One region of the Clostridium swellfunianum genome, then DNA from elsewhere that is predicted to be linked to it. Evidence: riboswitches for the same ligand, from Rfam matches in the RefSeq annotation. Region 1 holds a riboswitch; each other region holds the start of a gene.
What was found. Region 1 has a riboswitch for lysine ahead of NBE98_RS11355 (nucleoside recognition domain-containing protein). Riboswitches for the same ligand answer to the same signal wherever they lie in the genome.

Region 2: linked by a shared signal. The riboswitch ahead of NBE98_RS16060 (APC family permease) and the one ahead of NBE98_RS11355 (nucleoside recognition domain-containing protein) in region 1 are both predicted to bind lysine.
Region 3: linked by a shared signal. The riboswitch ahead of kal (3-aminobutyryl-CoA ammonia lyase) and the one ahead of NBE98_RS11355 (nucleoside recognition domain-containing protein) in region 1 are both predicted to bind lysine.
Region 4: linked by a shared signal. The riboswitch ahead of NBE98_RS09065 (transporter substrate-binding domain-containing protein) and the one ahead of NBE98_RS11355 (nucleoside recognition domain-containing protein) in region 1 are both predicted to bind lysine.

What each region holds. Positions count from the first base shown of each region.
Region 1 covers NZ_JAMOFV010000006.1:2,389,379-2,397,603, reverse strand. Annotated here, with positions in the region: gene NBE98_RS11360 (FAD-dependent oxidoreductase) at 1-1,188, shown strand, start outside; lysine riboswitch at 1,318-1,500, shown strand; gene NBE98_RS11355 (nucleoside recognition domain-containing protein) at 1,641-2,279, shown strand; gene NBE98_RS11350 (spore maturation protein) at 2,295-2,828, shown strand; gene NBE98_RS11345 (S66 peptidase family protein) at 2,848-3,762, shown strand; gene NBE98_RS11340 (DUF4474 domain-containing protein) at 3,927-4,835, shown strand; tRNA gene NBE98_RS11335 (tRNA-Leu) at 5,117-5,199, shown strand; gene NBE98_RS11330 (DUF4317 family protein) at 5,236-6,396, shown strand; gene NBE98_RS11325 (leucyl aminopeptidase family protein) at 6,440-7,834, opposite strand; gene NBE98_RS11320 (GNAT family N-acetyltransferase) at 8,023-8,225, shown strand, end outside.
Region 2 covers NZ_JAMOFV010000006.1:3,404,333-3,412,557, forward strand. Annotated here, with positions in the region: gene NBE98_RS16035 (hypothetical protein) at 1-441, opposite strand, end outside; gene NBE98_RS16040 (serine/threonine-protein kinase) at 582-2,114, opposite strand; gene NBE98_RS16045 (DUF3298 domain-containing protein) at 2,307-2,969, shown strand; gene NBE98_RS16050 (M3 family oligoendopeptidase) at 2,991-4,685, opposite strand; gene NBE98_RS16055 (TspO/MBR family protein) at 4,849-5,349, shown strand; lysine riboswitch at 5,529-5,702, shown strand; gene NBE98_RS16060 (APC family permease) at 5,832-7,190, shown strand; gene NBE98_RS16065 (hypothetical protein) at 7,297-7,650, shown strand; gene NBE98_RS16070 (spore coat protein) at 7,701-7,973, opposite strand; gene NBE98_RS16075 (hypothetical protein) at 7,992-8,207, opposite strand.
Region 3 covers NZ_JAMOFV010000006.1:2,701,041-2,709,265, reverse strand. Annotated here, with positions in the region: gene NBE98_RS12940 (hypothetical protein) at 1-460, shown strand, start outside; gene NBE98_RS12935 (hypothetical protein) at 513-674, shown strand; gene NBE98_RS12930 (protein kinase) at 698-1,285, opposite strand; gene NBE98_RS12925 (HDIG domain-containing metalloprotein) at 1,340-1,933, opposite strand; lysine riboswitch at 2,250-2,431, shown strand; gene kal (3-aminobutyryl-CoA ammonia lyase) at 2,555-2,938, shown strand; gene kce (3-keto-5-aminohexanoate cleavage enzyme) at 2,966-3,787, shown strand; gene kdd (L-erythro-3,5-diaminohexanoate dehydrogenase) at 3,861-4,895, shown strand; gene kamA (lysine 2,3-aminomutase) at 4,920-6,197, shown strand; gene kamB (lysine 5,6-aminomutase reactivase subunit KamB) at 6,224-7,252, shown strand; gene kamC (lysine 5,6-aminomutase reactivase ATPase KamC) at 7,302-8,225, shown strand, end outside.
Region 4 covers NZ_JAMOFV010000006.1:1,978,689-1,986,913, forward strand. Annotated here, with positions in the region: gene NBE98_RS09050 (HD-GYP domain-containing protein) at 1-150, opposite strand, end outside; gene NBE98_RS09055 (amino acid ABC transporter ATP-binding protein) at 302-1,042, opposite strand; gene NBE98_RS09060 (amino acid ABC transporter permease) at 1,153-1,920, opposite strand; gene NBE98_RS09065 (transporter substrate-binding domain-containing protein) at 1,971-2,816, opposite strand; lysine riboswitch at 2,981-3,163, opposite strand; gene gndA (NADP-dependent phosphogluconate dehydrogenase) at 3,269-4,675, opposite strand; gene NBE98_RS09075 (TIGR04540 family protein) at 4,776-5,012, opposite strand; gene NBE98_RS09080 (HAD family hydrolase) at 5,166-5,798, opposite strand; gene NBE98_RS09085 (QueT transporter family protein) at 6,018-6,509, shown strand; gene NBE98_RS09090 (NCS2 family permease) at 6,814-8,225, opposite strand, start outside.

The sequences.
Region 1 (8,225 bases):
AAAACCGATATGCTTCTTGGACTTGGCAACGTAGGCGGTATAATGAGAAACAACGGAAGATACACAGCCAGTGAAGAAATAATTGCCCTTGGCGGAGGAGATTTAATAAATATAACTGATGCAAACAGCAGACATAAAAACATAGAATTTCCGGGACACAAGCATGCCTGGTTGTACGATGTAAACAAGATAGAACCAGAAGCAAGAGAACACCTTGTAAATATGGGCATAGAAGTAAATGTTCTAGCAAGGGTTATTGATGTAGAGAAGGAAGGAAACAGGCTTAAAGGAATATATCTATCCGACGGCACATATGTAGAAGGGGATGTATTTATTGAGACTACAGGCTCCACAGGACCAATGGGCAACTGTTTAAGATATGGAAACGGCTGCTCTATGTGTGTGCTTAGATGTCCTGCCTTCGGTCCTAGAGTAAGCTTAAGCTCAAGGGCAGGTATCGAAGATCTTCAGGGTGAAAGAGATGATGATGCCTATGGAGCTATGAGCGGTTCCTGCAAGCTTGCCAAGGAAAGCCTTTCTGAAGATATTGTAAAGGAATTAGATGAAAAAGGTGTCGTTGTTTTAAAGGTGCCGCCAGAGGATGTCAACTTGGATAAGCTTAAAATGAAGGTTTGTCAGCAGTATGCTTTAAAGGAGTTTGCTGAAAATATAATTCTTTTAGATACTGGTCATGCAAAGCTTATGACCTCTTATTATCCTCTCGATAAGCTAAGAAAGATACCAGGGCTTGAAAAAGCAAAGTATGTTGACCCTTACGCCGGAGGAAAAGGAAATTCCATAAGGTATTTGTCTGTTGCGCCTAGAACTGACGACATGAAGATTAAGGGGCTTGAAAATTTGTTCTGTGCTGGCGAGAAGGGTGGGCTATTTGTTGGCCACACAGAGGCTATATGTACTGGAGCCTTAGCAGGTCATAACGCTGTGAGAAGTGCGCTTGGAATGCCTCTTTTAATACTCCCAAGAGCTTTGGCTTTAGGAGATATAATTTCCTATGCAAACTACAAGATGATGACAAAGGAAGGAAGAAGAAACAGATATACCTTTGCAGGAGCTGAGTATTTCAATAGAATGAAGAGCATAGGACTTTATACTACAGATGTGGTGGAGATAAAGAATAGAGTTGAAAAGCTTAATTTAACCGATATATTAGCACAGAAATTATTATAGGATAAAGGACAGCCTTAAGGTTGTCCTTTCGCTTTTGTGTCCTTGAAAGTTTCTCCAGTTTGTATTGACTGGAAAAAAATATGATGTTACAATATTAACCATATAACTAAATAAAATCCTCATCCAAAGGGGTGGGGTAGAGGCGCGATTGCTAATAGTAGCTATATTGAGGCTGGAAGCCTATGACGTATTGAGAAAGGAGCCATCGCCGAAGTGTCAGGCACCAAAGCCTGGTGCTGGGGCTGTATTGAACAGGTACAGAACTGTCATCATAGTGTTTGCTCCATGCTATGATGTTGTGCTATCTCACATTGAGCAAGAGGGGAGGATTGTCTTGGTTTTGATATAATTGTACAAGCACCCGACAAACCTGTTAGGTGTTTTTTGTTTACCCAAAATTAATTGCTCATGGGGAAACAAGACTCTAAGAAAAGAATGAAGGGAGAAAAGAAATGTTAAATGTAATTTGGTTAGGATTAATTGTTATTGGAGTAGTTACTGCAATTTTTACTGGAAATGTACAAGCTGTTAGTGATGCAGCCTTCAATTTTGCGAACACAGCAGTGGAAATATGTATAGGTCTTATAGGAACCATGACCTTATGGTTAGGTATTATGGCTATTGCTGAAAAATCAGGACTTGTAAAGCTTGTAGGAAAAGCTGTGAGCCCTCTGATGAAAAAGTTGTTTAAAGGTGTACCTGCGGAGCACCCTGCTATGGGCGCAATGATTATGAACATTTCTGCTAATATTTTAGGGCTTGGAAATGCTGCCACACCTCTTGGATTAAAAGCTATGAAGGAACTGGATTCTCTTAATAAACATAAGGGAGTAGCAACTGACGATATGGTAATGTTTTTGGCTATAAATGATGCTTGTGTTGCGCTAATACCAGCAACAATTATAGGCTTAAGAGTTGCAGCAGGTTCTAAAAATCCAACTGAGGTTATAGGGCCAATACTTCTTTCAACCTCAGTATGCTTCATATGTGCTATTTTTCTTACAAAGCTTTTTGCTAAAAGAAAAAAGTATAGAATTGAGAATTTCATAGACGAAAATGAAACAGTTAGCATTGAAAATGCTGATAATTAGTAGGAGGGAAGAAAGATGTTTCAATATATAATGGGTCAAGTTTCGCTTCATGCTGTACCACTTCTGCTGCTTGGAATACCGCTTTACGGCTTTATTAAAAAGGTAAAGGTCTATGAAGTGTTTACTGAAGGTGCAAAGGAAGGGTTTACAACAGCAGTAAGAATAATACCTTATTTGGTTGCAATGCTGTTTGCCATTGGAATTTTTAGAGCTTCAGGGGCAATGGATATAGTTGTAAAGCTTCTTAGCCCAGTAACTAACCTGATAGGAATGCCTGCTGAAATACTGCCAATGGGAATTATGAGGTCCTTGTCCGGTGGAGGAGCGCAGGGAATGATGGTGGAATTGTTTAAAACGCATGGTCCTGACTCACTAATTGGAAAAATGGCTTCTGTAGCAATGGGTTCCACTGAAACAACTATGTATATTATAGCTGTATACTATGGTTCTGTTAAGATAAGCAAAACCAGACACTCAGTACCAGTAGGATTATTGGTTGACGTAATAAGCCTTATTGTAGCTGTAATTGTTACAAACCTAGTATTCTAAATTTAAAGAGGTGTAAAAAATGATCTTTCCAGATAAGCTTAAAAAAGGAGATACTGTTGGTATTATAGCGCCTTCCTCTCCAGTTACAAAAGATGAAGCTGATGCCTGCAAAAAGCTTGTAGAGGATATGGGCTATAAGGTAAAGATGGGAAAATGCACTTATCGTTCTATTCATGGATATTCAGCAGGTACAGGGAAAGAGAAAGCAGAAGACATAAATGAAATGTTTATGGATAAAGAAGTTAAAGCTATTTGGTGCATTAGAGGCGGAGACACAAGCTCCCATACTATGGATAAGCTAGATTTTGAAATGATAAAGAGGAATCCTAAAATATTTGTTGGCTACAGCGATGTAACCAATCTTCATATAAACTTTAACCAAAAATGCGATTTTATAACCTTCCATGGTCCTATGGTTAAATCAAACATGCTGAATGATTTTGACAGCTTTACTAGAGAAAGCTTTGAAAAGGCATTAAACATGGACAGTGAATTAAGCTTGTATAATCCAGAGGGCGAAAGCTTTCAGGTTATGGTGGAAGGAAGAGCTGAAGGAACTATTGTTGGAGGAAATCTAGCGCTTATAACCTCCATGATTGGAACTCCATATGAAATAGAAACTAAGGGTAAGATACTTTTTATTGAAGATGTTGGCGAGACTGTAGCTAGATTAGATAGAATGATGTATCAGCTTAAATATTCACAAAAACTTCAGGAAGCAGAAGGAATAATATTTGGGGATTTTACAGACTGCACTAATACAAGAGATGAAAGCTATACTGTGGTTGACATGCTTAAAGATGTTTTAGCTGATTATAACAAGCCGGTAATGTATAATATCAAATCTGGCCATTGCTATCCAATGTCTACAATTCCCTTAGGTGCAAAATGCATAATGGATACAAGGAGTAGCAAAATAAAGTTTATAAGATAAAAATGTGTCTGGCTTTTCTGCATTCATATGCTAAAGCCAGACACATTTTTATTATTTCGGAATAATATATTGTGAAAAAAGATAATGAGGAAGTGGGCAGGCTAACCGAAGTAAATCGGTATACATAGGCTGTTCCTGCTTCCGGCTATTAAGGAGGGTTAACTATGTTTACAGCCTTAATGTCAGATCTGTCTACTTATAGAAGAAAGAAAAAGCAAGAAAAAATTTTAACACGGTTTGTTGATTTAGATAGTGATAGAGTAGATGATAGATTGGAAAAAGCGATAGAAGCTGCTGGATACTCCTACGATGAAAAGCAGGACATATTTTATTCTAATATGAATGCTTGGCAAAGGAGCATGGGCTATTGCAGGTTATATGATGAAGGTGCAGCGCTTTTTGGAATGATTATAGATTGCGAACCTATTTACTTTGAATATGAGGGAAGAAGATGGCTTATAGAGTTTTGGAAGGGGCAATATGATTTGCCTACAGGTGCAGAGATAGGCATCTATGCAACGGATGGTCCTGACATAGAGATACCAGGAGTTTTCAAGGGGCCGCTTTTCTATACTGTAAGCGACCATGAGGCTCTTGAAATGTCTTATACTTTAAAAAAATATGGTAAAAAGCTTTTTACAAGAGAGGGAAAGCACTGGTGGCTCACTGGCTTTAAGCTAGGATTGTTTTCTAATCCTTATGAGTTGACAATGGACTTAAGCATTAATTTTAAGGACAAGGTAATGCAGAAAGCTTTTATACAAGGTTTAAAAAATGCTGGCTATAAAGATAGTGAAATAAAAATCAGCGGCAGCATTGTAGCTTTAGAATTTGACAGGCCTCACACACCTCAGCCAGCTACACGGACACTTGTTTCAGATATTGCCATACAGCTAAAGAATAAGTTTTTATGCGACAAGTATAATGAAATTGCTAAGCACTATGATAACTTCCCTGATCAAATCAATGCAATCTATGAGCAAGCACCTGAGCTTTATGAAAAAATTATAAATATAGACAAACCAAAACGACTGCTGACTAAAATAGAAAAATTCGCTAAGTATATAAACTAGAAAAGATAGAGCTGGATAGCTAGATGGATATTTAAATAAATATAAGAAGAAAAGAATATAAGAATATAAAAAGTTAACAATTTATCTAGTTATCTGGCTGACTAAAGACTTTAATTGGTAGTTAAGTCTTAAGTAAGGTGAATTTATTATACATGCTTCCACCAATTTTTTCATAAAAACCTCTTGAAAAAAACAAAAAAACAATATATAATCATATTTGTAAAAGACATAAGACATGTATCACATATTTGCAGTACATGTTCATAAGTCCAATAAGAAATGCAGGAGTGGCGGAATCGGCAGACGCGCACGTTTGAGGGGCGTGTGGGAGACCGTACGGGTTCAAGTCCCGTCTCCTGCACCATTTTTTTGTCCAAAATTAGAAGATGGGGGTAGGCAAATGAATAAAAAAGAGCTAAACAGAATGAAAAAAGAGTTTAAGCTAGATAGTGTAATGCTTAATTTTAAAGAGATATATAACGTTTATATTAAGAAGGACAGCAATTCAGTGCTATACTCAAACTTAAGCTATTTTCCAATGATTGATACCGAAGCTCAAGAGCTTTATTTAAATAATTTCAAGAAAATGCTTGGAGGAGCTTTAGATTCAAAATTGTTTGAGCTTCCTTTTATAGCAGTTGAAGAAGGCAACGAGGCACAATTAAACTTTGACAGCATGTATAGAAGCGAGGATTCAGAAAACTTCACTCAAGGTGCTGATAAAATTGTAGCCAAGCTGTTGGAAAACTATACATATGAAACTGATGTAGTTCTTACTCTTGCAAAAGGTGACTACTGGGTAGGAAACAAGAATAGAAAGGCTTCTGATGAAATACAGGAGCTTGATGAAGTTATTCAGTCTTTAAATTTTGTTATAGGAAGTATTAATAAGGTTGAGCCTTTTAAAAAGAGTTTGGTATTTAGCTATGAGGAAAAGGAGTTTAAGCCAAGCAGCGTACTTGATACCTTCATAAACCTAAATACTCCTTTAGATGGATTTATGTTTCCAACCTTCGACAACGGCTATGCCGATGTGAATAAGGTTATGTACTATAACTCAAAGCCAAAGGAGCTTAACTATAGATTTATAGAAAACATATTAAGCTGCAGCATGAAGCTTACAGCAGAGGAAGAGAAGCAGTGCTTTACAGATATAATAAAGACTGTGGTTGGCGAAAGCGTGAGGCCAGAAGTTATTGAAGACATGTATACAAAAATAGATGAACTTAAGGAGCTGCATGATGAAAATGAAGAGACAGCTATTACTTTAAGCGATATGAAATACATATTGAATGGAATAGAGGAAAAAGACATAGAGGTTCTGGAAAGGGCTTTTGAAGACACCTGCGGAAAAGACTACAGCTTTAACGTGAAAAACATACTTCCTGATTTTAAATCCAAGTCCTTAAAGATTTGGAATGAGGATTTATCCATTAGTATGAGCCCTAAAAACCTAAGCTTTATAAAGCAGGTTAAAGGGGATGACGGCGGAAGATACTTAATGATTGAGCTTGCTGATGATGTTAATATAGACGGTTTTAAATTAACTGCAGAAGAATAAATAAAAAATGCCCTGCTTTTTAGCAAGGCATTTTTTATGTGCTTTATTTCATTAGTAATTCAATAAGGGTTCTTGTTGGCATTCCAGTAGCACCAGCGTCGTATAAATCTGAGCCTGAGGCTGAACCAGCGCAGCCGGCAATGTCAAGGTGAGCAAAATTCACATCCTCAGCAAAGCTTTCAAGGAATAGACCTGCAACTATAGCTCCACAGGAGGTTCCAGAGTTTTTAAGATCCGCACTGTCTGTTTTTAACTGTTCTAAGTATTCAGGGTTGTTTGGAAGTCTCCAGAAGTTTTCTCCAACTTCCTTTCCTGTATTTATAATACTGTTTGCAAGCTCATCAGAATTGCTTAAAAGTCCAGCGTTTATACCACCTAAAAATTGTGAGCAGGAGCCTGTTAATGTAGCTATATCTATTATGTTGGTTGCTCCAAGTTCTTTAGCATAAGCTATTGCATCGCAAAGGATAAGCCTTCCTTCTGCATCTGTTGAAATTACCTGTACTGTTTTGCCGCAGTAGGTAGTTATTACATCTCCAGGCTTATAGGCGTTTCCTGAAGGCATATTTTCCACTGTAGGAATAAGTGCAATAATATTCTTTTTTGGCCTAAGCTTTGAAAGAGCCTTCATGGTTCCAAGTACAGAAGCAGCGCCTGCCATGTCTGAAACCATGTTTTCCATGCCTTTACCTGGCTTAAGTGTTATTCCGCCGCTGTCAAAGGTAACTCCCTTTCCAATAATTGCAGTTATCTCCTTGCTTGAAGAATCGCCAAAATACTGAAGGGCTACTAGCCTAGGACTGTGAAGGCTGCCCTTTCCAACATATAAAATAGCGTTCATTCCCATCTGTTCAAGCATGTATTTATCAATTATTTTTATATCAAGGTTTCCCTCTTTTGCTATGTTTTCAGCTTGTTGTGCTATGTATTTAGGAGTTACATAATTTGAAGGCAGGCTTACAAGGTTGCGGACGAAGTTTACAGAATTTCCAACTATAAAGCCTTTGCTTATTTCATCCTTGCAGCTTGATATTACATTCACCTTTTGAAGCTTAACATTAATTTCCTTTTGCTTAATGCCCTTAAATTTATAAAGAGACAATTCTAAAACTTGTCCTATATTATATCCGAAATCTTCCCTAAGATTATCTAGTATATCTAAGTCTTCAATGGAGTTTTTTATGCTTTTTACAGCACTGCCTAAAGCTCTCATGAGCTTTACAGAATTGAATTCCTCTGTGGTGCCAAGTCCTAATATAAATACTTTTTTGTAATCGCACTTCCCCAAGGTATTTAATATTTCCAGTTCTTTTAAATCTCCACTATTCTCAGAATAGGCAAGTATTTCTCTTATTTCCTCTGGATATTCCAATGAAAAATTTTTAAATTTAAAAATCAATAAATTACTATAGAGTTTGTTGTCGTTTACACCTAGCATAATAAACCCTCCCAATCCTACATAAAAATTGATAATCTTATGCGTTTACAATTTATGTCTTCTCTAAAATAATAACACATTTTCATAAAATTGTTTATATTGCTTTTGCTAATTTTTTAAAGAAAAAATGTACAGTTAAAAGGATTTTAAAAGGCTTTGTAGAATTTAAATATTCAAGAGGTGAATTTATGTTTGATATGAATGTTAATATTGATGATGATATATATATTAGAAGCGTTAAAAAAGAAGATGTTGTTTCTATTCAAAAATGGATTAATAATCAAAATTACAACTTAAATGACAAAGAAAAGCCACTAGGGCTAAAAGAGATATATGAAAGATTTTTAGAGTACTATGTAAGTGAAGGAGAATTCTTTTTAAAGATAAATAA
Region 2 (8,225 bases), 1.0 Mb from region 1:
AGATACTAAGCCGGTGCGTATAAAGCTTCTAAAACTATATAAGAAACTTCTGAAGGTATTTCCTAAATTTAAATCAACAAGTAATGGGAAAACAGTTCTTTCTACAAGTGCAATAATACCGATTATAATAAGTCCATAACCTAATATTTTGTTTAAATCTTTTGAAAGATAGTCTTTTTTTGAAAAACTATTAAAAATTTCAAGTCCTCCATCTTGAATAGGCTGTTCTAAAGTAGCCTTGTAACCTGCGTCAAAGAAACTGTAGAACCAAATAATTGGCGAAATAATACCAAGTATTCCTAAATTAAGCCAGCCGCTTATAGCTAGTGTGAGAAAAAATAAGCCCATCAATTGAACACCTTGCTTGGGCAAATTTAGATACATATGACCTGCACCTGGAATGATTGAAAAGAACATAGCTTTGAATTTTCTGTTTTTCATTGTAAATCCTCCTATTTGATTTAATTACTATACTGTAATATTACATAGTAAATATTAAAAAAATGTTAAGTTATTTCTTAAGTTTATCTTAATACTAAAAATAAAAAGTCCTCCATGAAAGGAAGGACTTAAGTATGAATTTACTTTATATCAATATACAAATCTATATTCTTATCTTCTCTAGAAGTTAAAACTGTTTTCAGAGTACAGCTGTTTCCTTCAAAATCAAAGTCTTTAAAATAGAGTTTAAGCTCTTGTTTTCCAGTGCCTTGAGGAATGGCTAGGAGATTTGTAGAATTTGGGTTATAGCTTTTTACTGCTTCATTTTTGCCATTTATAAGATAAGTTTTGTTAAGATCTAGCTTAATGTCTCCAGCACCTAAATTTTCTAAATTTAAAACTGCTATGACATCATCCTCTATAACCTGAACCTGTGGAAGAACTACAGAAAGCTTTGAATTAGACACAGATGCAGCAGGATTTAAAGTAAACTGTACATGCAGTTTCTTATTATCGTCTTTATCCTTGTTTTTACCTTTGCCAGAATTGGAACTAGTGCTTAGTAGTATAGGTTTTTTACTGTATAAAATTCCTCTAACTATAGCATCTTTTTCAATAACTTCTTTTGGCGGTTGTACTTCAGGTTTTGTTTCAGATTTTGGTTCTGTTTTCTCAATAGCCTTTGGCGTAGAAGGATTATTAGAAGCTTTATTTTTGGATTCTTTATTGTTTAGAAGAAAGGTTAGCAGCAAAACTAAACCAATTATTAAAGCAAGTACTGTTATTATGATAAATTTAGTTTTCTTCCTAGGTTTCTTATTAGCATTATTAGAAGACTTAGGAGGCTTCACTTCGGTATTGCTGAAAATCATAAAGCTTGTTTTTTTGTATTCCAAGTCAGAAATAGCAGCATTTATTTCTTTCATTATTTCTTTTACGCTTCCAAAACGGTCTGTAGGCACTATGGAAGCGGCTGTTTTAATTATTCTAATTAACTTTTTATCTGCGGACTCTGGATAATTCTCATCAAACATTAGTTCAGTAGGCATGTCTATAGATTTTCCTGTTAGCATAAAAAACATAGTTGCACCTAAGGAATAAATATCAGTCTGGGCATTTGATTGAACATTCACCAACTGCTCAGGAGCTATGTAGCCTCTTGAACCTAAAATTATAGTATCACCTTCCTGACCGTCTTTGTAGGTACGCGCTATACCAAAGTCAATAAGCACTACTTTGTTATCGGGCTTAATCATTATATTTGATGGTTTTAAGTCACGATATATAATTGGTGGATTAAGACTATGAAGATAATCTAAAATACTGCAAAGCTCTAAGGTGATTTGCATAACTGCATCTGAAGTTAATGGACCATTATAATCTATATATTCTTTTAAAGTTTTGCCTTGTATATAGTCTTCAACTATATACAAGTTATCTTCTTCATAAAATATATCAACGATTCTTAAGATGCCAGAATGCTGCAAATTCTTAAGTATATTTGGCTCTGCAAGAAAGTCCATCTTCTTTTTTAATTCACTGCTTACCTCTTTAACAGCCCACAAGTTACCTAAACGATTATTTCTGCATAGATAAACGGTACTCATTCCGCCTTGTCCTAAAACGTTTATTATTTCGTATTTTCCATCTAGTATATGTCCTGGATTTAGCATGAAATTCTCCTTTCAGTTAATACCTTATCTATAAAAGTGTAGTATTATTTATATTTTTTTTCTATAGGAAAATTATATCATAAAAAGTTACATCTTATTCCACCTATGAATAATATAAATAATAAGGGAAGGTTTAATATTAACAGATTGATATTTTTACTTAACCAGATTAGAAAAAGGAGTTGGATGGCAGTGGGACATAGAAGAAAGCCTGCATTAATTACAGATGTTAAAGTTGAAAGTCCTGGTCTAAACCTGACATATCCCAAGGTCAGCGGACTCAAGCATAAAAGTGCTGAGTCTGGCATTAATAGATATATCAAAAAAGAAGTTCACAAGATACTTAAAGGCGAGGGCTATGGAAAAGATGAAAATAAGAAATTTACAGGTGGCTATACTGTCAAGCTTAATAGAAGAGGGACTCTAAGTATTAATATTGAAGTTTATCATCATGTAAAAGGAGAAGAAAAGGGAATAACTATAAGAAAGACCATCAATATAAGCTTAAAGGATGCAAGAGTATATTACTTGAACGATTTATTCAGCAGGAAGTTAAAGAAATCTAAGGTAATTGGAATATTGAATGATATAATTAGGAACCAGGCAACTTTTCAATCTGCTGATCTAATTGGAGAGTTTGATGGAGTTGATCTTAATCAAAGTTACTTCCTGACAGAAGATTCTATAGTTATATATTTAGATAATGAACAGATTAAGTCTTCAGAATGTGGATTTCCTGAATTTGAGATACCTTTTTCAGAGATTGAGGATATAATAAATAGCAAGGGACCAATTGGGAGACTCCTAAGAGATAGAGATGAAAACCTAAATAACGAAGAAACAGCAGACGAGTAATCGTCTGCTGTTTTATTTTAATTATAGTTTTGCATCATCAATACTATTTAACTCATTTTCTATATGTCCTATGATAGAACTTATACAGCCATCTTCGAAAGGCGATATAAGGTTTGCAAGCTTAACTAAGCCCACAAACGAATCGCTTCCCCCTGCCTTGCAAAGTGTTAAATAATCATTCCAAGCATTTTCCCTATTATCGCTGGCTTTTTTAAAGAATTGGAAGGCGCAGATTTGAGCAAGCGTATAATCTATATAATAAAATGGAGAACCGAATATATGGCCTTGTTGATGCCACCAGCTGCCTCTTTCTAAGTAATCATTATCTGCATAGTCTCTGTGAGGAAGATATTTCTTTTCAATTTCCCTCCAAGCATGTTTTCTTTCAGCAGGAGTTGCCTCTGGATTTTCATATACATAGTGTTGAAATTCATCAACAGTAACTCCATAAGGTATAAATAAAAGTGCTTCAGCAAGGTGAGAGAACTTGTACTTATCAACATCACTCTTAAAGAATAAATTCATCCAAGGGTAAGTGAAAAATTCCATACTCATGGAATGAATTTCACAGGCTTCATAGGTTGGAAAATTATACTCAGGAATCTCGTAATTTCTACTGCTGAACACTTGGAAAGCATGACCAGCTTCGTGAGTTAATACATCTACATCGCCTGAAGTTCCATTGAAATTTGAAAATATAAACGGAGATTTGTATTTGCTTATAAAGGTACAGTATCCGCCTCCGGCTTTTCCTCTTTTGCTTACTAAATCCATAAGCTCGTTTTCAACCATAAAGTCGAAAAATTCTTTTGTCTCAGCTGATAATTCATTATACATTTGATTACCACAGTTTAATATGAATTCTGGATCTCCCTTAGGTTTAGCATTTCCAGTTTTAAAGCTGAAGCGTTCATCGTAATATTTGAGTTCATCTAGTCCTAGACGTACTCTTTGTCTTTCCCTAAGCTCTGTAGCTGTGGGAACTATGTACTCTTTAACTTGCTTTCTGAAGTTTGCAACCATTTCAGAATTGTAATCTGCTCTTAACATACGGTCATATCCAAGAGCTACAAAATTTTCATATCCAAGCTTTTTAGCAATCTTATCTCTAACCTTAACAAGCCCATCATAAATCTCATCTAGCTTTTGCTCATTTTCAATCATGAAGCCGTACTTTGCTTTATTTGCTTTTACTCTCATATCTCTGTCAGTTGATATTTGAAAGGGAGCAAGTTGTGAAAGATTTCTTTCTTCGCCTTCGAACATTATTTTAGCAGAAGCCATAAGTTTTGTGTATTCGCTGGAAAGCTTGTTTTCAAGCTGAAGGTCTTCTATTATTTCTGGTGAGAAAGTTTTAATAGTCAGTTCAGCAATATTAAAAAGCTGCTTTCCCCATTTGTCTTCAAGTCCAGTTCTGAATTTGGAGTTAACTAAAGAACTATAATAATTTGAAACTAAGCCTTGATATATAGGAGTATTTTCATCGAAGAAGGTTTGCTCTTCCTCGTAATACTTATCTGTTGTATCGATAGTATGACGAATGCCTACTATTTGGGACATTGATTCAAATTCATTTCTAAGCTCATTTATTTTTTCCATAACTGAGCTTTGAGACTCAAGGCTTTCAGCATTATTAAAGTCTCTTAAAAGTTCATCGAAGCAGGTTTCCAATTCTTTAATATTTGGTCTTTTATATTGGAACTCGCTAAATTTCATGTAGCCCACATCCTTTATAATAAAATCTGAAGATATATTACAATTATATGGTTTAGAGGATAAATTTACAAGATATTGTGTGCTAATTACTTAATAAATATAGCATATTTTTTGATTAAGTATCTTATATTAGGATTAGAAACAATATAGGGAGGAAAATTATGTGTTAAATCCTTTTAAGGTGAACGGTAAAAAGAATATTTTAGCTCTAATAATAAGTATAGTCTTAGCAGAAGGTATAGGTTTTTTAAGCAGTTACATAGGTATGACAGATACGAAGTCCTATGAGAGTTTAATAAAGCCTGCCTTTGCTCCACCAGGATGGGTGTTTGCTGTGGTATGGCCCATTTTGTATCTTTTAATGGGAATAGCGGCCTACAGAATTTGGATGAAGGGAAGAGAAGGTGCAGATACTAGAAAAGCTTTAATCTTATACAGTATTCAGCTGTTTTTAAACTTCATGTGGACTATTATATTCTTCAGATGGAGACTTATAGGTCTGGCATTTTTTGAACTTATGCTTCTCCTAATTTTCATACTGCTAACAACCTTTGAGTTTTTTAAATTTGACAAGCTAGCAGGTATTATAATGATTCCGTACATACTTTGGGTATCCTTTGCAGGAGTTCTTAACTTTACACTATGGATGTTAAATAATATGTAATTATAATAACAATATAACCATATAAATTCTTATATGGTTATATTGTTATATTTTTTTATTGCCATCTCTTAATGTGATTATAGCCTACTTTCAAGCTATATTTATTTGGTTTGTCTGATTTTATTATTGACTTTCTTCTATTCATCCTGCATAATACTATTCGTGAAGTGTAATTAAATAACTAGGATAGAGGCGCGGTCTTTATGAGTACTACTGTGGATGAAAGCATAGTGAAGCAGCAGGAAAGGAAAAATCGCCGAAGCATACAGCAAAAGCTTTAATGCTGTATAGCTGGTTCTGCATAGAATATGTGCAGAACTGTCACAAGTATTTTGTGGAGAGCTATCATTCAGTGGATTTAACATGATGTTTATATTTGTGCGTGTTATTAGGCCTTGAGTGTACTGCTCAAGGCTTTTTTATATGCTTATTCTAGTTTTTACCCTTCAAAAAATTATTTGCCTTTATAGGAGGGGTTTAAGATGGAACAAAATAATAATTTAAAAAAGGACTTAGGTCTTTTTATAGCAACGGCTTTAGTAACAGGGAACATGATGGGGTCTGGAATATTTATGCTGCCTGCAACTTTGGCAGGAAAGGCAGGTCCGGGTGCAACAATGTCAGCCTGGCTTATGACGGCCTTTGGGTCTATACTTCTAGCTTTATGCTTTGCAAGCCTTAGCAGAAGATTACCTAAAACAGGGGGGCCTTATGAGTATTCTAAAGCAGCCTTTGGCGAGTTTTCAGGCTTTATGAATGCTTGGCTTTATTGGAACGGTTCATGGATAGGAAACGCAGCTGTAGTTATTGCAGTGTCAAGCTATGCTGGTAAGCTTATTCCAGCAATAGGCAGCAGTAATCTTGGAGCATTTATATTTGCCACAGCAGTTTTATGGATATTTACACTAGTTAATATAATAGGCGTTAGAATGGCTGGGAAAATACAAACAGCTATAACAGTTTTTGAAATAGTGTTATTCTTATTCTTTATAATCTCAGCTGCTCTGCACTTTGATATTAATAATATAACTCCGATGTTCCCTCAAGGCAAAGGAATGGAAACTATGCCTGCAGCTGCAACTTTAACTTTATGGTCCTTTGTCGGATTGGAAAGTTCTTCTATAGCAGCAGGAGAAATAAGAGACCCTCAGAAGAATGTAGCAAGAAGTACTATAATAGGTATATCTATAGCAGCAATAATGTATATGGCCATTAACTTTTTTGCAATGGGAGCATTGTCACAAGCAAATCTTGAAGCAAGTAAGGCACCAATAGCAGATATATTAACTCAGTATTATGGAAGTGGAATGGTTCAATTTATCACATTGGGAATAGTTGTAAGCATACTTGGAACAACTATTGGATGGCTATTATCTACAGCTAGAGTTGCTTTTGCAGCAGGAGAGGATGGAGTATTTCCAAGCTTCTTTAAAAAAGTTCATCCAAGATTTAAGACACCGCATATTTCACTTATTGTAGGTTCAGTGTTAGTAAATATATTATTGCTCATGAATTATGCTAATAATAAAACTTTAGTTTCAGCCTTTAACTTTACAATACTTTTAGCAACACTTTCCTTCCTGCCTGTATATGCAACTACAGCAGCCGCTGAATTAAAATATATATTAAAAGAGGGAAAGAGATTTAATCTGTTAACTGGAATTAAAACTTTCTTTATACCTGTATCTGCCCTTATATATTCAGGTTGGGCAATTTATGGTTCAGGCTTGGAAGCTGTGTTATATGGACTGCTTCTAGCTGTACTTGGAATCCCAGTATATGCTTATATGAAGTATAAAAATAAAACAACAAACAGTGAAAGCAGTAAGACTGCAGCTTAATCTCAAAAAGCATGCTAATGTATAGTTAACATGCTTTTGTGCTTTTGTAATATTAAACAGCAATATGGGAAAGATAAGCATAGAATTTTTCGATAGGAGGATTACTATGAAGATTAAGAGAATAATTATTTTTGCGCTATGCTTAATGCTTATTGGCATTAGCTACCAATCAGTAAAAGCTGAGTCTCAGCTTAGAGTAATAGCTTCAAAAACTGTTCTAAGACGAGGAGAAACAGGAACGATAACGATACAAGGAAAGCCAAACACAAGCTATACAATAAATACATCCTATGTGCTTGGAGATAGAGAAATATCTGTAGCTCAAATGAGAATGGCAGATGAGAATGGTCAAGCAACTTTTAATTGGGTTGTTGACAACAGAACAGCCCTAGGAACTACAACTGCTACAATTTCAGGCGGAGGAGAAAGAATTGAAGTAGCACATACTGTAACAGAGTAAAAAACAAACTAGTTATCTAGAAAAAAGTTCTAGATAACTAGTTTTATTATTTACATTAACTCATTTGCCATTGTGTTAGCATCATCTTTAGCTTTTTGCACATCAGCATCTTGAGCATCCTTTATTGGATACCAGCCCTTTTGTCTCATTGCATCGAATACTTTATATTGAGTATCCTGAGCATTTTTAAAGTTGGTAACAAGAGTATCTCTAAGATTTGGACATGAAGTTTCAGTTATTCCTGTACTGTAAGCAGAAATAACTTGTTTTTCAGTAGCTAATAAATCATGCATTAGGTCTTTTTCAGTAAGCTTGTTATTCATATCATGTACCTCCAATTTTTATTGGTGAGAATCTAAATAATTTTTTAAACCGTCAAAGCTTTGCTTATGAGTTTGGCTAGCTTGGTTGCAAAGATTTTTCAGGTTCTGATCTGTGCACATGGATGCATATTCGTTGTATTTCTTAGTCATAAGAGCTTCATAGGAGATTTGGTCTTGTATTACCTTTAGATTGTTGCTGTCTAATTGTGGTTTTTGATTTTGTGTATTAGGCATAAAATTCCCTCCTTGATA
Region 3 (8,225 bases), 310 kb from region 1:
TGCTAAACAGATTAAAAGTCAGTGCGCAAGTAGAGGTTTTACTACATTTCACCAGGCTTCTGCAGTAATGGCTTTTCAGCAGAGTCTTAAGTATGTTGAAGATATAGCTTCTAAAAACCAGGAGGAATATGTAAGATATCCTTTAGAAACACTTGTAGATAAAGAAGGAGACTGTGATTGCCATGGAATATGTTCAGCAGCAATTCTGTTTTCTATGGGATATGATATCGTGCTATTAAGAATAGTATTCCCTGAAGGAGGCGGACATCTTGCGATTGCTGTTGAGGGGGCAGATGGTATACCAGGAAACTTTTTTGAGCTAAGTGGCAGAAAATATTATTATTGCGAGGTAACTCCTTCAGAAGGAAGCAGGATGAATTTTAAAGTAGGAGAAATGCCTGATATGCCAGGAGCAAGTATAACTGCTATTCCTGTAAAAGAAATAGTGAATAACCTGTAGCAGTGAAGGATTCTTATTCATACTATAATATAAAAAATAAAAAGGTGAGGGTATGAATAAGGTAATAAACGTAGAAACACTTCGTATTTATAGGGAAGCAGTAGAAAAGCTGGAAAAACAGAAAATCGATTTTGATAAGAAGCAACTTCTGGACAACCCAGAGCTTTGCAAAGAGATAATTAATCTTATAGATTATTTTAAAAATGAAGAATGAAGATTTCTCTTCATTCTTCATTTTTAATCATCATCTTCCATTTTCTTTTGCTCAATATAAATCCTAATCTTATGAACCCATTTTCTATAAAGACTAGGATTTTCCTGCTTTAGAATAATAAGAAAGTCATCTAAAACCCCAAGCTTATAAAGTCCTTTAGAAAGGTGCTGAGGGAAATCTCTTTTTTTACTATAAAATTTTTGAGGGTCAATGACCATAAGCCTGCCATCAGGTTCAACAAATACATCCTTACACCTAATGTCAAGCTTAATAAACTTTAGTCTTTCAAATTCCTTTAGTAGCTCTAATATATCTACAACAAGTTTCCTGCTAAGGCCATTCTTCTTTATGTATTTATTTAGAGGCAATCCATCAACATAATCTCTTATCATATAATTCCCGCCAACCTCATATAGTTTTGGGAAGTATTTGCTGCCTCGTACTTTTTTCAATATATGTGCTTCACCATGAAAGTCCTTCATTACATAGCATATTTTAATAACCTTTCCGTCAGGAAGCCTATATACTATGCCGTTGTGTCCTTTCCCAAGAAATTTACACTCGAACAGATCAATATCTGTATACTTGCTAGAATAATTTTTTCTACCCATATATGCACCTAAAGTATTGCTTTCTACTATAATATGAGTAGTAGCTATAAAATGTTACACTAAAGCATCCACATTTCCTTTTAAGCCTATAGCTTCAGCTTCCTTTTGCATGCCTTTTAAGGTTTCCTCGATAACTTTATCAAGCTCCATATCTAGCATTTTTGCTCCGCCTTCAATAAGTTCTCTATTTACTCCAGCAGCGAATCCCTTGGTTTTCCATTTTTTCTTAATAGATTTTAATTCTGTATCTAATATACTTTTGCTAGGTCTCATTAACGCTGTTGCAGCAATAAGACCGGTTAGTTCGTCTGTTGTATAAAGTACTTTTTCCATTCTTTCTTTTGGCTCCACATCAATACAAATTCCGTATCCATGACTTTGAATTGCACGAACATAATCTTCAGGCCAATTTCTTTCTCGGAGTATCTCTCCAGTTTTTACGCAGTGCTGCTCTGGATACATTTCATAATCTAGGTCGTGTACCAACCCTACAATTGACCACTTCTCTACATCTTCTTCACCAAAAAGTTCAGCGAAGTGCTTCATAACAGCTTCTACTGAAAGTGCGTGCTTTATTAAGCTGTCGCTTTTATTAAATTCTTTTAAAAGTTTAAGAGCTTCTTCTCTTGTTGGTTTGTAGTTAGACATAATTCTCACTCTCTTTCTTTTGCTTCATTTCTATTATTTACATATTAGTTATATAATTTCCATGTGTCAAGTGTTTATTGCAAGTGTTAAGTTTTAAAGTTGCATTATATAAAATGTTAAGTATTAGTTTTAACATTTTAGACATAAAGTAAGAGCTATTATAATAAAATTATAGTGTTTTAATTTTATCATTTTAAAATAAATTTTAGACAACATAATATTTGCTAGATGATTGAAATATCCCAATTTTCAATAAATTGTGTTGACAGCAAAAGAAAAAGAGCGATATAATATAATCAGAAAATTAACAAATATATACATAAATAGAGGCGCAAGTAAATGGGTAATCTTTAAGTGTTAAGGAGAAGAACCTTCAATATTAAAGATGAAGGATTTACCTGCCGAAAGAATATGTTTGTTCTTGAACATTTTCTTGGGAGTAAGAGGTACACTTTTATTCTTGCCGTGAATTATCATTCATGGAGAGCTATTTATGTGATGAGAATAAGATTTTCATTGCATAGATGGCTACAGGATGAATGGTAGCTTTTAATTACCATGCCATCAAAGCACTGAGAATCTTCAGTGCCTTTTTTATTTTTTTGAGAAGGGGGAATGATCTTGAAGGCAATTATCAGAGTTAGAATGAGCATGCATGATGCTCACTATGGTGGAAACTTAGTAGATGGTGCTAAGATGCTTCAACTTTTTGGAGATGTTGCTACTGAACTACTGATTAGAAACGATGGAGATGAAGGCTTGTTCAGGGCTTATGAAAATGTAGAATTTTTAGCGCCTGTTTATGCTGGAGACTTTATTGAGGCTGAAGGAAAAATTGTAGGTTGGGGAAACACTTCTAGAAAAATGGAGTTTGAAGCTAGAAAAGTTATTGTGCCTAGGACTGATATCAATGATTCAGCTGCAGATTTGCTTGAAAAGCCAATAGTTGTTTGCAGAGCTACAGGAACTTGCGTAGTTCCAAAGGATAAACAGAGAAAAAGATAAAACTAAATATTTGTATGGGGGATGGGCATGGATAAATTAATAATTACAGCTGCAATTTGTGGAGCAGAAGTAACAAAAGAACAAAATCCTAATGTACCTTATACGGTAGAAGAAATAGGAAGAGAAGCGGAAGCAGCCTATAAAGCAGGAGCAAGTATAATTCATCTTCATGTTAGGTATGATGATGGAACTCCTACTCAGGATAAGGAAAGATTTAGACTGTGTATGGAAGAGATAAAGAGGAGATGTCCAGATGTAATTGTTCAACCTTCAACTGGTGGGGCAGTTGGAATGAGTATTGAGGAAAGGCTTCAACCTGTTGAACTTCTTCCTGAGATGGCAACGCTAGATTGTGGAACCTGCAATTTTGGTGGAGACGATATTTTTGTTAATACAGAAAATATGATAAAAGCCTTTGGTGATAAAATGATAAGCCTTGGAATAAAGCCGGAAGTTGAAGTTTTTGATAAGGGAATGATTGATATGGCAGTGAGACTTCAAAAGAAAGGGTATATTAAGGCGCCAATGCATTTTAATTTTGTTATGGGGGTAAATGGTGGGATAAGTGCAGAACCTAGAGACTTTACTTTTATGAAAGATAGTATTCCACATGGCAGCACCTTTACAGTTTCAGGCATAGGGAGAAATGAATTTCCTATGGCGGTGATGTCTATAATCTCTGGAGGTCACGTTAGAGTTGGTTTTGAAGATAACGTTTACTTATCAAAAGGTGTGCTTGCTAAATCAAATGGGGAACTTGTAGAAAAAGTTGTGAGACTTGCTAAGGAACTTGGAAGAGAGATTGCAAGCCCAGCAGAGACAAGACAAATACTTAGCCTAAAAATATAAGAATACAAGAACATAAAAATATAAAAATATAAAAATATAAGAATATAAGAATATAAGAATATGGGGGTTTATTATGGAAAAGGGATGTAAATACGGAACACATAGGGTTATTGAACCAAAAGGAGTGCTGCCTCAGGCTGCGCAAAAAATATGTAATGATATGAATATATACAGCAATGAAATACTTATTGATGTTCAAGCGCTTAATATTGATTCAGCTAGTTTTACCCAATTAGAGCAGGAAGCTAATGGTGATATTGAAAAGATTAAAGCTAAAATTTTAGAGATAGTAAGTGAAAGAGGAAAGATGCAAAACCCTGTGACTGGTTCTGGAGGAATGCTGATTGGAACTATAGCTCAAATAGGCGAAGATTTACAAGGAAGAGATTTAAAAGTTGGAGATAAAATAGCCTCACTAGTTTCACTTTCTCTTACTCCATTAAAAATTGAAGAAATTACAGATATAAAATGTGAGATAGATAGAGTTGAAGTTAGGGCAAAAGCAATATTATTTGAAAGTGGTATTTATGCAAAGCTTCCAGATGATATGACTGAAAACTTGGCGCTTGCAGCTTTAGACGTAGCAGGAGCCCCAGCTCAAGCTGCAAAATTAGTTAAGCCAGGACAAAGCGTATTGGTTCTTGGTGCAGCAGGAAAATCAGGTATGCTTTGCTGCTATGAGTCTATGAAGAGAGTGGGACCAACAGGAAGAGTTATAGCTATGGTTAGAAAAGAGGAACAAGCTAGGAAGCTTTTAGATTGGGGATTATGCCATAAAGCAATAATAAGCGATGCCCAAAAGCCAGTGGATGTTCTTAATAAAACCTTAGATGCGAACAATGGTAAGGAAGTTGATATTTCCATAAGCTGCGTTAATATTCCTAACACAGAGATGTCCTGCATACTTCCTGTTAAGGATGAAGGAATAGTTTACTTCTTCTCTATGGCAACAAGCTTTACAAAGGCAGCTCTTGGAGCTGAAGGTATTGGCAAGGATGTAAATATGATTATAGGAAACGGCTATACAAAAGATCACGCTGAAATAACTTTAGCTGAACTTAGAGAAAGTGAAACCTTAAGAAAAATCTTTGAAGAGTTATATGTTTAATATTTAGTGTGGGGGCTAACTAATATGAAAGTAAATAGAAGACTTGAACTCTTTAGAGACATACCTGATGAACAGTGGAATGATTGGAAGTGGCAGGTTAGAAATAGGATTGAAACTTTAGAAGAATTAAAAAAGTATTTTCCCTTAACTGGAGAAGAGGAAGAAGGGATTAAGAAGTGCTTAGTTAATTTTAGGATGGCAATAACACCTTACTATTTATCTCTTATAAATATAAATGATAAGCATGATCCTATAAGAAAACAAGCAATTCCAACCGCTTTTGAAACCACGAGGTCTGGAGCAGATTTAGTTGACCCTCTTCATGAGGATGGAGATTCACCGGTTCCAGGATTAACTCACAGATATCCTGACAGAGCCCTGCTGCTTGTTACGGATCAATGCTCCATGTACTGCAGGCATTGTACTAGGAGGCGTTTTGCAGGATGTAATGATTCAGCTATGCCTATGACTCAAATAGACAATGCAATAAACTATATTGCAAAAACCCAAGCAATAAGAGATGTTCTTATATCTGGTGGAGATCCTTTACTGCTGTCAGATGATAGGCTTGAGTATATTATTAAAAGACTTAGAGAAATTCCACATGTAGAAATAGTAAGAATAGGATCAAGAGTACCTGTAGTTATGCCCCAAAGGATAACTGAGGATTTGGTTAATATGCTTAAAAAATATCATCCTGTTTGGCTTAACACTCATTTTAATCATCCAAATGAAATTACAGAGGATTCAAAGAGAGCCTGCGAGCTTTTATCTAATGCAGGCATACCACTTGGAAATCAATCTGTATTGCTGCGTGGAGTTAATGATTGTGTTCATGTTATGAAAAAGCTTGTTCATGAGCTTGTTAAGATAAGAGTGAGACCATACTATATTTATCAGTGTGATTTATCCTTAGGACTTAGCCATTTTAGAACTACAGTTTCAAAGGGGATTGAGATAGTAGAAGGGTTAAGAGGTCATACTTCAGGTTTTTGCGTGCCAACCTTTGTGGTTGATGCTCCAGGGGGAGGAGGAAAGATACCTGTTATGCCTAACTATGTAGTTTCACAAGGTTATAACAAGGTAATTTTAAGAAATTTTGAAGGTGTAATAACTACCTATGATGAGCCTGAGTATTATACTCCAGGCTGCAGCTGTGAGGTTTGCAGAGGGGAACGTGAGGCAGTTAGGGTAGGAGTAGCGGGATTATTAAATGACCAGCAAATGGCTCTTGAACCAGAGGGACTTGAAAGGAAAAAGAGAAAGAAGAAGTCGGTCGATGAATTGGCGCTGACGGTCTAAATGAAAAATAGGTACGGAGGTTTATCGTGGGGAATTTTGATTTGATAGATGTAATAAAACAATATAACTCCGTATCTATAATCGGAATGGAGAAAAATGTTGGTAAGACTACTGTTCTTAATTATATCTTGAGTAAAGCTTGGGGGAGTCTTACTCTTGGTGTTACCTCAATAGGACGTGACGGGGAGGATAAGGACAGGGTAACTTCAACAGAAAAACCAAAAATATTTATTGAGAGTGGTACTTATATTGCCACCGCAAAGGAATGTCTTTTTAAGGGAGATATTACTAGAGAGATTATAGAGGCTACAGGAATCCATACTCCCATGGGAGAGGTTATTATTGCAAGAGCGTTGAGTGATGGCTACGTTGAACTAGGAGGTCCTTCTATAAACGCTTATATGAAGGAGATCTGCCATAAGCTTAGTTTGCTGGGGGGCGAACTTATAGTTGTGGATGGGGCATTAGGCAGAAGGACTTCTGCATCACCAGCTATAGCAGAGGCTTGTGTTTTATCAACAGGAGCCTCTCTTAATAGAAGTATGGATAAGGTAGTTGAGATGACGAGCTACATTGTAAAATGCCTATCCTTGAAGCAGGAAATTGATGAGGAAATTTTAAGCCTAGTAAATAATCAACTTCTTTCTTCAAGAGTAGGAATTATATATAAAAATAAGAGTTTTAAGACTTTAAAGCTAGAAACTTCATTGAATGCAGGAAAAAACATAGCTGAAAGCTTAGATAATGGGGTTAGTCATGTGCTTATTAGAGGAGTAGTTTCTGATAAGCTTATAGAAGACACTATTAAGTGTACAGATAAATATAAAGGTGTTGTATTTTTAATTGAGGATGGAACAAAGCTTTTTTTAAAACATGAAAACTTTAATAAATTTGAAAGACTTGGAGGTCAATTTAGAGTAATTGATCACATTAATTTATCCTGCATAACCTGTAACCCAAAGTCTCCATATGGATATGAGTTTGATAGCAGAGCGTTTTTAGAAAAGCTAAGAAAAAATATCAATTTACCCATAATAGATGTCGTTGGGGGCTAAAGAGTTAATACTCTTTTAGTTACCAAGATATGAATAGGAGGGGAATGAGATTAGATTTTTAGATAGCCAGCAGAGAGAGCAGATAGGGTTCTCTTTTATAATAGATAATTTACAGGTTATGACTCCCTTTGGAGTTGAACTGAAAAATGAAATAAAACCTTTTAGGGAAAAGAAAGTCTTAGAACAAGAGTTTAACAATATTGAGGCTTTTATTGGTGCTCTTCTGAAATATAAAGTGAGTATAGACGAGATTGAAAGAGTGTTTTGCAGAGTTAAGGATTTAAGAAATACATTAAGAAGATTAAGGAGTAGTATTACTTTAGATGATGTTGAGTTATATGAACTTAAGTATTTTTCAATTCTGGTAGAAGAAGCAATATCAGCTTATGAGAAAATGAATTTAAATATAAACACTATAAAGTTTGTTCCCTTAAAAGATATAATCCATATATTGGATCCAGACAATAAAAAGCTACCAACATTTTATATATATGATAGTTATTCAGAAAATCTAAAGAAAATAAGAAGTGAAAAAAGAAGACTTGAAGAACAGATTTATAGGGAAAAGGATACTGCAAAACAAATTAAATTAAAAAGCGATAGATTAGAGGTAGTGATTCTTGAAGAAGAGGAAGAACTAAATGTCAGAAAGCGTCTTACGGAAGAACTTATAAGTTATACAGAGGCCATAGAAAATGATATAGAAGCTTTAGGAAAATTAGATATTTTAATTGCTAAAGCTAAGCTTGCTGTAAAATACAATGCAGTTAAGCCGCATATTGCTGAGGATATGAATATTAATTTTAAGGATATGTTTAATCCTGAGATAGTTGAAATTCTAGAAAAGAGGCATAAAAAATTTACTCCTATAAGTATTGAGCTTAATTCAGGTGCGACAGTTATAACTGGAGCTAATATGGGTGGAAAGTCTGTAGCGTTAAAAACTATAGTGTTAAATCTGTTGCTTGGACAA
Region 4 (8,225 bases), 410 kb from region 1:
TTTATTATAAATATAATTCTCTCGTAGTTTACCAATAGCAAATTTAGTAATCGGAACCCCTTTGCCAATTAAGACAGTGCCATTAGCTACTATTTCCTTAGTTGAAATCATACCCGGAACTAATTCATGGACATATAAAAGCTTTTTCATTCTAGTCACCTTCTATAATTATATGCTAACAAAAATTTGATTTATTAGTTATAATTTCAACATATAAATTATAATTCCTTTATCAAAAGGTGACTAGTTTTGTCGTAATTGATTTATTTATCGACAAACAAAGTTAATGTTAAGCTATTACTTAAACCGGATTCAATGTACGCTTTAAAAACTCCTTTGTACGGTCCTGACTTGGATTGTTGAATATTTGTTCTGGGCTGCCCTCTTCAGCAATAATTCCCTTATCCATAAATACCACTCGATCCGATACTTCCTTTGCAAATCCCATTTCGTGAGTAACTACAAGCATTGTAAGGCCTGAATCTGCAAGTTCCTTCATGACCTTTAAAACCTCTCCTACCATTTCTGGATCAAGAGCAGAGGTTGGTTCATCAAACAGCATTACATCCGGCTCCATAGAAAGAGCTCTAGCTATAGCTACACGCTGCTTTTGTCCTCCAGAAAGCTGTTTGGGTTTTGCATTTATATATTGTTCCATTCCAACAACTTTTAGATAGTTAAGCGCTACCTTCTCAGCTACTTGCCTTGAGCGATTTAGAACCTTGATTTGACCAACCACACAGTTGCTTAAAACATCATGATTATTAAAAAGATTAAACTGTTGAAATACCATACCTAGCTTTGTTCTGTAAACACGAATATCATGCCTATCATCTAAGATGTTTTCTCCGTTATAAATTATCTCTCCCCCACTTGGTTTTTCCAAAAGATTTATACAGCGAAGAAGAGTAGATTTTCCTGATCCTGATGAACCTATAATAGAAACAACTTCACCTTTATTTACAGAGAAATCTATATCTTTTAGTACCTCATGAGATCCAAAGGCTTTGCTTAAATGCTGCACTTCAATTACTTTGCTCATTGAAATTCCTCCTTTTAATAGAGACAGGTCCAAACTCCAACCTTAGTCCCACATATCAATTGCCCCTAAAGATAATTCGGAGCTATAATTCTCTTCCATAATAATTTACCCTAGCCGTTTTGTGTTCTTCTAATTGCATCCTCAGGGGTTTCAACCTGCATTTGGTTTGCATACATAATGTAATTTTCAGGACCATCCAGCTTTCTTTCAACATAACGAAGTATTCTTGTTACTGTAAAGGTCATTACAAAATAAAGTACACAAGCAACAAAGAAAGACTCAAAATAGTGGAAGTTCATTCCTGCAACTGATTTTGTTTGAAAGTACAGCTCTGATACAGAAATTACATTAAGCACAGAGGTATCTTTAATATTTATCACAAACTCATTACCAGTAGCTGGCAATATATTTCGTACAACCTGAGGCAGTATTACATTCATCATAGTTTGGAAGTGGCTCATACCTATAGCATGTGACGCTTCAAACTGTCCCTTGTCAATTGATACAATTCCTCCACGGACAATTTCAGCCATGTACGCTCCTGTATTAATAGACACTATAAAGATTGCAGCCGTTAGCTTATTCATATCAAGACCAAAAGCTTGCTTTGAGCCGTAATAAATTACCATCGCTTGTACAATCATTGGTGTACCTCTAAATATTTCAATATAAACAGAAAGTATAATATTTATGAATTTTAGAAAATACTTTTTTAACCCTCTTTCAGGCATTGGAACTGTACGAATTACCCCAACCAGTAAACCTATTAGAGATCCAACAATAGTACCTATCATAGCAACCAGAAGAGTCATTCCAGCACCACGAAGGAACATAGGCCAATTTTTTGAAACTATTTTAATTATCCAATCAAGACTCATATCTTGTATTAACCTCCGTTTTCATAAAACTGCGTATGCAGCACATTATTTTAATTTGCTGCCGGCTGATTTTTGATCGCAGCATCCATTATTGCTTTACGCTGATCTTCTGTAATTCCCTTTAGTGTATCATTTATCTTAGCAGTTAAATCGCTTCCTTTAGCAACACCTACAGCTATAGCTGTATCATCATCGGAAGTTTTAAAACCTTCCTTAAACTCTACCATTTTGAAGTTGCTGTTTGCTGCTTGTGCGCTGATACCTTCTGGACGTTCGGATACATATCCATCAATCATTCCAGATTCAAGAGCAACTCTCATAACCGGAAAATTGTCCATTGCTGACTGCAGCTTTACATCTTGAATTTGATTTATAACTGAGTAATGGAAGGTATTTAATTGAGCAGTAACTTTTGCACCATTAAACTCCTGAATTGATGCAGCATCCTCATACTTTCCACCTTTCTTAACTACCATAACTAAATTTGATTTATAATAGTTGTCGGAGAAGTCTATAGTCTGTCTACGCTCCGCTGTTGGTGACATACCTGCAACTATTGCATCTATTTTTCCTGAGGTTAAAGCTGGAACTAAACCATCCCATTCTGTTTTAACTACTACTAATTGCTTTCCTAAACCTTCTGCTATTTTCTTTGCTATTTCAACATCATAGCCACCCGCATATTCTGACGAACCTTCAATCTTGACAGCTCCATTTGACGCATCCATTTGTGTCCAATTAAAAGGTGCATAACCTGCCTCAAGACCTACTTTAAAGGTTTCCTGCTTTGGTGCAGATGCAGAAGCATCCTTTTCAGATTTACTTATCCCACATCCTCCTAAAAGCATTACTGCTGATAATGACATTGCAATTAGCACTGATAACTTCTTTCTCATTACTATTCCTCCTAAATATAAGTATTATTTTGATAATAAAAAGCGCTATCCCCTTATGAGGATAGCGCTATCTTATGAGCCAGCGGCCTTAAACTATACGCAAAAAAGACCTGAGGATACCTCAGGTCGCAATACGCAAATTGGACCTAAACCCTTCTTTTCCCATATGAGATAGCACAACTTAATAAGCCGGGTAGCCTATTAAGACAGTCCTGCAGCTCTTAACTGCAGACCCAGCAAGCAACACTGAGAATATTGCAAGCTTCGGCGATATTTCCTTCTCCTTAGTATCAACACCTTCTCAAACTCCACTAAAGACTGTTAAACATCGCGCCTCTACCTCACTAGTAAAAGTGAGGTCTTATTAAATTATGTTTAGAGTTTACTATATTAAAGCAATGCTGTCAACACTTTTTTGAAACTTTTAAAACAAAACAATTCAAAGTCATTGACTAAAACCATTTATAATGGAATGTCCCTTCTCTATCAACTCTCTCAAAAGTATGTGCTCCAAAGTAATCTCTTTGAGCTTGAAGAAGATTTGCAGGAAGAAACTCACTTCTGTAGCTGTCGAAGTATGCTAACGCACTAGAAAAACCTGGCGTTGGAATACCATATTTAACGGCGGTACATATAACCTCTCTCCATGCATCTTGATAACTTTCAAGTATATTCTTAAAGTATGGATCAAGCATTAAATTTGCCAGTTCAGAGTTTCTATCATAAGCATCTTTTATTTTTTGAAGGAATTGAGCTCTTATTATACAACCACCTCTGAATATCATTGCAATACTACCGTAGTTCAAATTCCAGTTGTATTCTTTAGCAGCTGCTTTCATTAGTGCAAACCCCTGAGCATAGGAACAAATTTTGCTAGCATATAAAGCCTTTCTTATTGCTTCTATTAGATCGTTTTTATCTCGATTAAAATCAGGAACTTTTGATCCCTTTAATATCTTGCTTGCTGCTGTACGCTCACTCTTTATGGCAGATATGCAGCGCGCAAACACTGCTTCTGTAATAGTTGGCGTTGAAATCCCAAGATCCAAAGCGCTTTGACTAGTCCATTTACCAGTACCCTTTTGCCCTGCTGTATCAAGTATAACATCAACCATAGGCTTCCCAGTTTCTTCATCATACTTTGTAAATATGTCCTGAGTTATATCTATTAAATAGCTGTCAAGCTCACCCTTGTTCCATTCAGCAAAAATCTCATGAAGTTCTTTTGCTGATAATCCAATCACATTTTTAAGAAGGACATATGCCTCAGAAATAAGCTGCATATCGCCATATTCAATTCCGTTATGTACCATTTTGACATAATGTCCCGCTCCATCACTACCTATGTAGGTGCAGCAAGGCTCTCCATCTACCTTTGCGGAGATAGCTGTAAGAATAGGTTCCACAAGTCTATAGGCATCTTCCTGTCCTCCCGGCATTATAGCCGGTCCCTTAAGAGCTCCTTCTTCTCCTCCTGATACACCTGTTCCGACGAACCTGTAGCCTTCTTTTTCAAGCTCTTTATTTCTTCTTATTGTGTCAACAAAGAATGAATTTCCTCCATCTATTAAAATATCACCTTTAGATATAAATGGCTTAAGTTGTTCTATTGTATCGTCAACAGCCTTTCCCGCCTTAACCATCATAATTATCTTTCTTGGAGTCTCAATGGAGTTTACAAATTCTTCAATAGAATAAGTTCCCACAAGATTTTTGTTCCCTATCTCACTCATAAAATCATCTGTTTTTTCTCTTGAACGATTATATACAGAAACTGTAAACCCTTTGCTCTCTATGTTAAGAGCAAGATTCTTCCCCATAACGGCAAGTCCTATTACTCCTATTTGCTGTTTGCTCATTATATAAGCTCCTTTCTTTTAATTTCCTTGGAATATTATGTACTATACTATGCAATCTACAATATTATTCGCATTAATGATTATAAATTATGCGGCATAGTTAGTTGTTAAGTTTTTTTGATACCTCATCTATAACGGCTTTTCTATCCTCTCCTATGATACTGATAAGTTTAACAGGCATAAAACCATTTTTATAAACTCTATCTTCATTTTTCTCAATTATAGCTATAATACTTTCCTCAAACTTCTCCTGCGTAATTAATCCCTCTCTATAGGTATCAACTAAATCCATTAGCTTTGTAGCTAGTTCTCTCGGGTTTTTATATACTGCTTTCATGTCCGTTCTCCTTTTATAGTTTCTTTATTACTAATATGATACATTTTTTGTGTAAATATTGCAAACACAAATATTCTTTTTTAATAACTTTTATTGAATAAAACAAAACGCACTACCATTAAATCAGTGCGTTTTCTATATTGATAATACTGATTATTCTTGCTTAACAAGCTCTAGCAATTCATTAAATCTTTTAATTGAGTAATCATATTCGCTTACCTCGCCAAAGCCATAGCTAGCATAGATAAATGGAATACCCGCAAACTTTGCCGCCTTTAAGTCTCCTTCTGTATCTCCTACATAAACTGAACTTTTCAGCTTATTTCTTTCTACAACAAGCTTTATATTTTCACCCTTACTAAGTCCTGTTCTGCCTGGGTTCTCAAAATCCAGAAAATATTTGCCAAGGTTATGATATTTTAAAAACACTTCTATATAACCACATTGACAGTTACTTACTATAAACAGCTTAGAGTTACTTGATAATTCCTTAAGAGTTTCCTCAAGATTATCATATAGAATTCCACCATGCTTTTCTAAATACTCATTCTCTAATTCACAGCAGTCCTTCATCAATTCTTTAATTCTATCATCGCTTAAATTAGGAAACAGCTTTCTTCCAATATCTATTATTTGAAGTCCCATTGTTCCCTTTAAAATTTCCTTTGTTAGTTTAACATTTATATCCTTATTATTTTCAATTATGGTATTCCAAGATTTTAAAACTCCATCTGTGGAATCCCATAAGGTACCATCCAAATCAAAAATTATGCTGTCTATATTCATAATTCTTCCCCTTTCACACTCTATAATGTCATCCATAATTATGATACCTTTAATATCAAATTAATACAAGGATGTATCCAGCATAACTTATCAACTCTAATTCCACTTAGTTATTAATTGACTAACGGAGATAAAGCTGTTAAAATGTACAGGTATCTAAAAGAGATATCGACAGTTCGAAACCATCCTGTCGCTAAACAAAACTAGGAGGTATTAAAAATGAGGTTTAATGTTCGTAAAATTGTATTTGGTGGTTTGATTGGCGCCGTATATGCAGCTTTAACTATGGTTTTAGCACCTATAAGCTATGGTGAAATTCAGTTCAGAATTGCAGAAGTTCTAACTATATTACCTTTTTTCTCAGGTTTTTCTGTTTTAGGACTTTTTATAGGTTGCATTGTATCTAATATTTTAAGTCCAATAGGTCCATTAGATATGATCTTTGGCTCTCTTGCAACTTTAATAGCTGCAATAATGACATATTACATTGGAAAGAGCAATTTTAAGTTAAGAAGGTTTCTTGCTCCATTACCAGCTGTAGTAGTTAATGCTGTTATTATAGGACTTTTAATAAGCTATACTGCAAATATTCCATTTATTATTCCTGCCATTCAGGTGGGTTTTGGCGAGTTAGTAGTTTGCTATGTATTAGGTTTACCTTTAATTATGTTAATTGAAAGAAATGAAAAACTAAAGAACTACTTAAAATAGTTAAAACGAAAGCTTCTGAACATTTCAGAAGCTTTCGTTTTTTATATGCTAGCATTAGTATATCTATCATAGAATAAAGTAAGAATAATTTTCTTTCATCAATTTTTATGGGGGTATCCATGTCTAAATTTACTAAAATAGTGATAGCTCTGATTATTATACTAATAATCGAAGTACTTCTAATTTATCGAGGATACAAAATTAAAAATGCATCACCAAAACCTATTGGGGATAAACCTATATTTTCTTTATTATCCTCATCTAAAGCAAAAATCCAGCTGAAATACAGCCGGATTTTTTTATTTTAAACCTGTAGGACAAATTTGAATACAAACAGTACAGCAAAAATATACATTATTGGGTGAACTTCTTTTGCTTTTCCTCTAACTATTTTAACAACTGTATAAAATATAAAGCCAGATGCGATACCGTTAGCTATGCTGTAGGTAAATGGCATCATAACTACAGTTAGGAAAGCAGGAAGAGCCTCTTCAAAATTTTCAAAATCAATTTTCATAATCGAACTTATCATGAGCACACCAACTATGATAAGTGCCGGAGCAGTAGCCTGAGCTGGAACAATTCCAACTAATGGTGAAAGGAATAAGGATAAGAAGAAACATATAGCAACAACTACTGATGTTAAACCAGTTCTTCCACCTTGACTTATACCTGCGGCGCTTTCTACATAAGTAGTAACGTTACTTGTTCCAAGAAGTGCTCCTATCGAAGTAGCTGTAGCATCAGCAAACAAAGCTTTATCTATCTTTCTTGGGAACATCCCTTTCTTAGGCACATCATTCTTTTCATCAAACATTCCTGTTTTCGCGCCAGTTCCAATAAATGTACCTATTGTATCAAAAGTATCAACCAAGCTGAAGGAAACTATTATTGTTATTGCTGTAAGTATTCCTGTTTGAGCAGTGAATAGCTCTGAGAAACTTAACTGCATTAAAGTAGGCTTTATGCTTGGAGGCATTGAGAAAATATTAAAGTTTTGCGGAAGGAATAATCCAAGCTTTGCACCAAATCCAACTTGAGCAACAACTCCAGCTATAGTTGTAATTATTATCCCAATAAGGATAGACCCTTTAACATTCTTCACCATAAGAGCAACTGTAACAACTAGTCCAAATAACGCTAGCAGTGTTGTTGGAGCTTTCACATTTCCAAAGGCAACTAAAGTTGCAGGATCAGATACAACCAATCCAGCTTCCTTAAAGCCAATTAACGCTATAAATAAACCTATACCAGCTCCAATTGCATTTTTAAGAGATTCAGGGATTGCATTTACTATTGCTATTCTAATTTTAGTAACTGTGATAAAAACATTAATAAGACCACAAATAAATACTGCTGCTAATGCTGCCTTCCAAGAATACTTTGCTGTTCCAACTACATAGAATGTGAAAAAGGCATTCAAGCCCATACCTGCTGCTTGTGCAAAAGGAACATTAGCTACAAGTCCCATTATTAGCGTGCCAATAATTGCAGATAGAACAGTTGCAACGAATACAGCCCCTATAATAGGGTCAGTTCCAACTGTTAAGCCAGCCTTTGCAACATCTCCAAAAAGTAAACCTTTTGAGTTCATTCCAGCCTGAGATAAAATGTTCGGATTAACAAAAATAATGTAAGCCATTGTTATAAAAGTGGTAATTCCAGCAATAATTTCTGTCTTTATTGTGGTATTGTTCTCTTGCAATTTAAAGAAAT